Regions from separate parts of the Stenotrophomonas sp. SBJS02 genome, predicted to be linked through region 1. Evidence: predicted binding sites of a transcription regulator. Region 1 holds the regulator's gene; the other holds the start of a gene.
What was found. Region 1 encodes FliA, which starts transcription of late flagellar genes. Its sites were predicted from a motif close to TAAAGTTTNNCNNNCNNNGGCCGATAA; they were not measured.
Positions count from the first base shown of each region.

Region 2: a site for FliA is predicted at 2,001-2,027, ahead of FQS62_RS22320 (methyl-accepting chemotaxis protein). Genes of this name have one in related genera too.

Region 1 covers NZ_CP109812.1:2,229,966-2,233,372, reverse strand. The annotation lists partial or broken gene flhF (flagellar biosynthesis protein FlhF) at 1-873, shown strand, start outside; gene FQS62_RS10465 (MinD/ParA family ATP-binding protein) at 860-1,747, shown strand; gene FQS62_RS10460 (RNA polymerase sigma factor FliA) at 1,744-2,487, shown strand; gene cheY (chemotaxis response regulator CheY) at 2,545-2,937, shown strand; gene FQS62_RS10450 (protein phosphatase CheZ) at 2,937-3,407, shown strand, end outside.
Region 2 covers NZ_CP109812.1:4,231,724-4,235,130, forward strand. The annotation lists gene FQS62_RS22320 (methyl-accepting chemotaxis protein) at 1-1,882, opposite strand, end outside; gene FQS62_RS19520 (NAD-dependent epimerase/dehydratase family protein) at 2,093-2,986, opposite strand; partial or broken gene FQS62_RS22325 (S41 family peptidase) at 3,085-3,407, opposite strand, start outside.

The DNA.
Region 1 (3,407 bases):
GCCGGCATGCGCCATGTGATCGAGCGCGAAATGAACCGCTTCACCGACGAGCGCCTGCGCGGCTGCCCGGTGCGCGCCACTGCGCTGGACCTGATGGACGAGTACGGCTTCGACGCCGGCCTGGCCCGCGACGTGGCCATGCAGATCCCGCTGGAGACCGAGGCCCACCGTGGCCGCGGCCTGATGCTGGGGCTGATTTCGCGCAAGCTGCCGATCGCCCCGGTCGACCCGCTGGAAGAAGGCGGCGTGATCGCCCTTGTGGGCCCGACCGGCGCCGGCAAGACCACCACCATCGCCAAGCTGGCCTCGCGCTTCGCCGAGAAGCACGCGCCGCGTGACGTCGCCCTGGTCACCACCGACACCACCCGCATCGGCGCCCGCGAGCAGCTGTACGGCTACGGCCGCCAGCTCGGCATCGCGGTGCACGAGGCCAACAGCGGTACCGATCTGGACCAGCTGCTGGAACGCCTGAAGGACTACAAGCTGGTGCTGATCGACACCGCTGGCCTGGGCCCGCGCGACCGCGCGCTGGCCGCCCAGCTGCAGTGGCTGCGCGCCGCCCGCCAGGTGCGCACCCTGCTGGTGCTGCCGGCCAACACCAGTTTCGGCGACATGGACGAGGTGGTCCGCCGCTTCGGCGCGGCCAACCTGCAGGGCCTGGTGCTGAGCAAGCTGGACGAGACCGGCCGCTTCGGCAATGCCCTGTCGGTGGCCGTGGACCATGCCCTGCCCATCACCTGGGTGACCGACGGCCAGGACGTTCCGGAGGACCTGCACCGGGCCAGTGCGGCCAATCTCGTACTTCGCCTTGAAGATTTGCGCCGCGCGGCCGATATGCCCTGCAACCCGGAGTTGAACCATGCCGTCGCGTGAGTACGCCAAGCTGACCAAGACCTTCCCGCTGTCGGCCACCCGCAGCGAGCCGCTCGGCCCTGTGCGCACCATTGCCGTCACCGGCGGCAAGGGCGGCGTGGGCAAGACCAACGTTTCGGCCAACCTGGCCGTGGCGCTGGCCGGCATGGGCAAGCGCACGCTGCTGCTGGACGCCGACCTCGGCCTGGCCAACATCGACGTGATCCTGGGGCTGAACCCCACCTTTACCCTGGCCGACCTGGTCGCCGGCCGCTGCACGCTGGATGACGTCATCGTCGAAGGCCCGAACGGCGTGCTGGTGGTGCCGGCCGCGTCTGGTCGCCGCCACATGGCCGAACTGGCCCCGGCCGAGCACGTCGGCCTGGTCAACGTGTTCTCCGAGCTGGAACGCGAACTGGACATCATGGTGGTGGACACGGCCGCCGGCATCACCGATGGCGTGCTGACCTTCTGCCAGGCCGCGCAGGACACCGTGGTGGTGGTCTGTGACGAACCGGCGTCGATCACCGACGCCTATGCGCTGATCAAGGTACTCTCGCGCGAGCGTGGCGTGGACCGCATCCAGGTGGTGGCCAACATGGTGCGGGACCCGAACGAGGGCCGCGTGCTGTACGAGAAGCTGACCCGCGTCTGCGAGAAGTTCCTCGCCGATGTCTCCCTGAATTATCTGGGCTGCGTGCCGCAGGATGACTGGCTGCGCCTGTCGGTGCAGCGCCAGCAGCCGGTGGTGAAGGCCTACCCGTCCAGTCCGGCAGCACTGGCGATCACCGAGATCGCGCGCCGTACCGCACGCTGGCAGGCACCGACCGAACCGCGCGGCGGCGTTGAGTTCTTCCTCGAACGCATCCTCAAGCAGCGAGGGGTGGCCGCATGAAAGGCGCAGCCCAGTACAGGGAAGTCCAGCGCTCGGCAGCCAACGAGGTCATCGCCCAGCACTCGGATCTGGTGCGGCGCATCGCCCACCACCTGGCCGCACGCCTGCCGGCGAGCGTCGAGGTCGACGACCTGATCCAGGCCGGCATGATGGGATTGATCGAGGCCTCGCGCAGCTATGACGCCGACCAGGGTGCCTCCTTCGAGACCTATGCCTCGATCCGCATCCGCGGTTCGATGATCGATGAGATCCGCCGCGGCGACTGGGTGCCGCGCTCGGTGCACCGCCGCGCACGTGATGCCGCCGCCACAATCCGCCGCCTGGAACAGAGCAGTGGCCGTGCCGCCAGCGCCACCGAAGTGGCCGCCGCGATGGAGATGCCGCTGCCCGAGTACCTGCGGCTGATGGAAGACGCCGCCCGTGGTCAGGTACTGAGCCTTGAATCGCGCATCGAAGACCAGGGCGAGCTGGACACCGTCGCCCAGGGTGGCCCGACCCCGCAGCAGGTGCTGGAGCGCGGCGAGTTCGGCCGCGAACTGGGCAAGGCCATCGGCCACCTGCCTGAGCGCGAACAGCTGGTGCTCTCGCTGTACTACGAGCAGGAACTGAACCTGAAGGAGATCGGCGCGGTGCTCGGCGTGAGCGAGTCGCGGGTCTGCCAGATCCACGGCCAGGCGGTACTGCGCCTGCGTGGCCGGCTGAAGCTGTTCGAGGCTGCCGACGCCGGCCTCGAAGAATGAACATCCCCGAGGCGGCTGCCCCCGGCCGTCCGGAATGAACAACAAAGGAATTCTGCTTTGAACAAGAACATGCGCATCCTGATCGTCGACGACTTCTCGACCATGCGTCGAATCGTCAAGAACCTGCTGGGCGATCTTGGCTTCACCAACACCGCCGAAGCCGAGGACGGGCATGCTGCGCTGTCGCTGCTGCAGAGCCAGCCGTTCGATTTCGTGGTGACTGACTGGAACATGCCGGTGATGACCGGCATCGAGCTGCTCAAGGCGATCCGTGCCGATGCCAAGCTGAAGACCCTGCCGGTGCTGATGGTCACCGCAGAAGCCAAGCGCGAGCAGATCATCGAAGCCGCCCAGAGCGGCGTGAACGGCTACATCATCAAGCCGTTCACCGCACAGACACTGGAAGAGAAGCTCGGCAAGATCTTCGAACGCCTGGCGGCCAGCGCCTGATGGATACCACGGTCGACAAGAACGCCCTCGCCCTGCGCCTGCAGGAAGCCCTGGACGCACTGGAGTCCGGTGACGAGGCCGCCTGGCGGCAGCGCATCGACGGACTGGTCGCGCTGCGCACGCAGCCGATGATGAGCGGCCTCTCGCGGCTGGCCCGCGAACTGGGACAGGCGCTGGGTGAACTGCCGACCGTGCCCAGCGAAGCCGGCGAACTGGACGATGCCTGCGCGCGCCTGGACCACGTGGTGGCGATGACCGAACAGGCCACGCACCGCACCTTGGACCTGGCCGAGGAATGCCGCAGCCTGACCGAACAGCTGCGCGCCGAAGGCCTGCAGCCTGGCCAGGACGCGCAGCTCGAGCGCATCCGCCACAACCTGACCGAGATCGCCCTGACCCAGAGCTACCAGGACCTGACCGGGCAGATCATCCGTCGCGTGGTCGGCATTGTCCGCCGCGTGCACGAAGGC
Region 2 (3,407 bases), 2.0 Mb from region 1:
AGGTCAGCTCCTCCATCGAGGCCGCGGTCTCTTCCAGGTTTGCCGCCTGCTGCTCGGTGCGGCGCGACAGGTCACTATTGCCCGCGGCAATCTCACCCGCCGCCAGCCGGATGCTGGCCGCCGACTGCTGGATCTGTCCGACGATCTGGGTCAGCTGCTGCACGGTGCTGTTGGCGTCGTCGCGCATCACCGCGAACACGCCGTGGAAGTCGCCCTGCATGCGCGCGCTGAGGTCGCCTGCGGCGATCGCGCGCAGCAGCGTCGACAGCTCGGCCAGGTTGTGGTCGCTGACCTGCATCATGGTGTTGAGGGTTTCCACCATGCGGCGGAAGTCGTGGTCGAAGCGCAGCGTGTCGCCGCGCACCGCGAAATCACCGGCTGCGGCGGCTGCGGCCAACTGCTGGATCTGCTCATTGATCGCGGCCAGGTTGCTCTTGGTGGTGGCCATTGCAGCGGTGAAGACCGCCTTCTCGCCCGGCAGCGCTTCCATGTCCACGCTGAGGTCGCCCACGGCGTAGCGCTGCATCACTTCAACCAAGCGCTGGGTGACTGCATTGCTGGACGCCACCAACTGGTTGCTGTCGGCCACCATGCGACCGTATTCGCCGGGGAACGCCGAGGCATCCATGCGGTAGCTGAGCTCTCCGGCATCGTGGCGGCGCGCCATCTCCGCCTGCGCAGCCATCACCGCCTGCAGCTGGCCGCGCATGCCCTGCATCGCTTCCAGCAAACGCCCCACTTCATCGTCGCTGCGTGCCGGCAGGGTGCTGTCCAGCTTGCCCGCGGCGACATCGCCGGCCACACGCACGGCTTCGGCCAACGGGCGGATCGCCAACCGGCGCAGCAGCACATAGACACCGGCACTCAGCGTCAGCGCGGCCACCACGCCAACCAGCAGGGTCAGCCACAGAAGCTGACGCGCCTCGGCCACGATCACCGCATGCGGCATCACCACGCCCAGCGCGAAGCGCTGAGGGGCGTCGCCCACGCGCAGCGGCACATACACGCGCACATTGCCGGCCGCATCGGGGCTGAAGGCCTCGAACGGACGATCGGCGGCGATGTCGGCCAGCATGCTGCGGGTCAATGCATCGTTGCGCGGCTTGCCGATCTCGGCGGCATTGGCCGAAGCCAGCACCACGCCCTTCGGCGACAGTAGTTCGACGCGGCCGGCCCCCATCGGCTTCAACGTGGCCAGGTGCTTCTGCAGCGCTGCCAGCGAAAAGTCCACGGTGAACACGCCAAGGAACCTGCCGTTCTCGATGATCGGCGTGCTCAGCGTACTCATCAGCACCTGCTGCCCGGCGATGTCATAGGCATAGGGTTCGCTGACCTTCGGCAGCTTGTCGCGGCTGGGCACCATGTACCAGTCACCCGAACCGCTGGCGGTCTCGGTGTAGTCGGTCATCGTCGACTGCTGCGGCTTGCCGTCGTGCCAGGCCCAGTAGCTCATGTAACGACCGGTAGCATCGTGCGCTTCGGTGTTGACGAACTCTGCATCCTTGCCGTCGAAGGCATCGGCCTCCCACATGGTGCTCTTGCCCAGCCACTCCGGGTGGGTACGCAGCTGTTCGCCAAGCACTGCCGCCAGGCTGGCGCGATCGGGCACGTCACCGCGCGCGCGCTGGGCGAGCACGGTTTCGACCATGGCATCGTTGCTGGCGAAGGCGGTGCCCAGGTCGGCCGAAACCTGGCGCGCTTCGGCGTTGGCCTCGCTGGTCATGGTCTGGCGCGAGGCGCTGATCAGACTGGCGCTGGCCTGTCGGTAGATCAGGAATGCGGTCAGGCCGAAGCACAGCAGTGCGATCACAGCGGTGCCCAGCATCAGCTTGTGGGCAATGCTGCCCGGGCGGCGGGCAGCGGCGGAGCGGGAAGGAGGCATGGAAAGGTCCGCAAGGCAGTTCAGGACGACCGGCGCCGCGAAGGCACCGCGCAGGCGCGCGATCCATCGCGCAGGCCACCGGCCGCCGGGTCGTGCCCGGCACTGGAAGCGCACCGGGTTAGCGGCCGCCTGCCAACGAGGTTGAGGCGGCGGGCCTGCACATTCCTGAACCTGCTCAGGGTCGGGTCAGGAAGCCGCCCCGTTGCCGCCCTATTCGGCCACGCGGTCCTTGATCCATTGCGCCCGCGGCAGAACTTCGATGCTGCCAGCGGCGTACTGCTGCAGGACATCGTCCGGCCCAAAGCGCGGCTGCCAGCCCAACGTCCTGCGCATACGGGCGCTGTCGTAGACGCGATCGATGCTGAGCGGCAACGGCCAGCGGCGGCGCTCGAACTCGGCCAGCAGCTGTGGCGCGCGACGGGCCAGCACGTTGCGCGGCTGGGTCGCCAGTTCCAGGCAGTCATCGCGCTGGAACGGCGTCGGAGCGCAGGCAATGTAGCGCGCGAAGGCCGCGCCCTCATCGTGCAGCAGCGCGGCGTGCGCGCTGGCCACGTCGCGCGCGTCGATGCCACGGTGCAGGCGGAACATCGCCATCCGCTCCGGTGGCTCGGGGAAGCAGCGGGCCATGCGCAGCACGCGCACGCTGAAGCCCGGCGCGGCGGCAGCTTCAGCCAACGCCTCTGCCTGCAGCTTGCTGCGATGGTAGATGGTGCGCGGCAGGGGTTCGGTGTCCTCGTCGATCCAGCGGCAGCCGCCGGCCACCACCGCGTGACCATAGAGCGCGGTGGTGCTGGTCAGCACGAAGCGCCGTGCACCGGCCTCGCGCGCCGCCTGCAGCAGGTGCGCGGTGGCGTCCACATTGATCTGCTGGAACACCGCATCCGGCACCAGCCCGACGTGCGGGGCGTGCAGCGCCGCAGCATGGATGACCGCGTCGACGCCCTGCACCGCCCGCGTGACCGCATGACGGTCGGTGACATCGGCGATGATGCGCGTAGTGGCGAACGGACTGCGATCCAACCCCACCACTTCATGGGCCGCCGCCAACGCGCCGAAGATCGCACGCCCGATCCGCCCGGAACTGCCGGTCAACAGAATCTTCATTGAGTCCATTCACTCGAAGCGCCCGGGAACTACCGGGATGCTTCGATTCTAGGCATGCAGCATGTCGTCTGCGATAGGGCGCGGTTGCAATTGTGCGTTCATTTCTGCAATGCCGATCGGGCCAGCAACTGCCGCGCGACGAACAGCGGATCGTCACCGCCTGCTGCATCAGGCGTGACACCGGTACGTTCCCAGTTGCTACCGGTACGCAGGTTGATCGGCTGCCGGTCGGGAATGCTGATCTGATAGCCATCCGGCAGCAGCACAGGATCATCGAACATATGTGCCGCGCCCCCACTTCGACTACCAACGACACGTGCCCGCCCCTGCGCCTGCAGCGAGTACGCGACAAATTCCGCGGCCGATCCGGTACGGCGGTCGATCAGGATCACCAACGGCTTCAGGTACGGCGGAAGGCTCG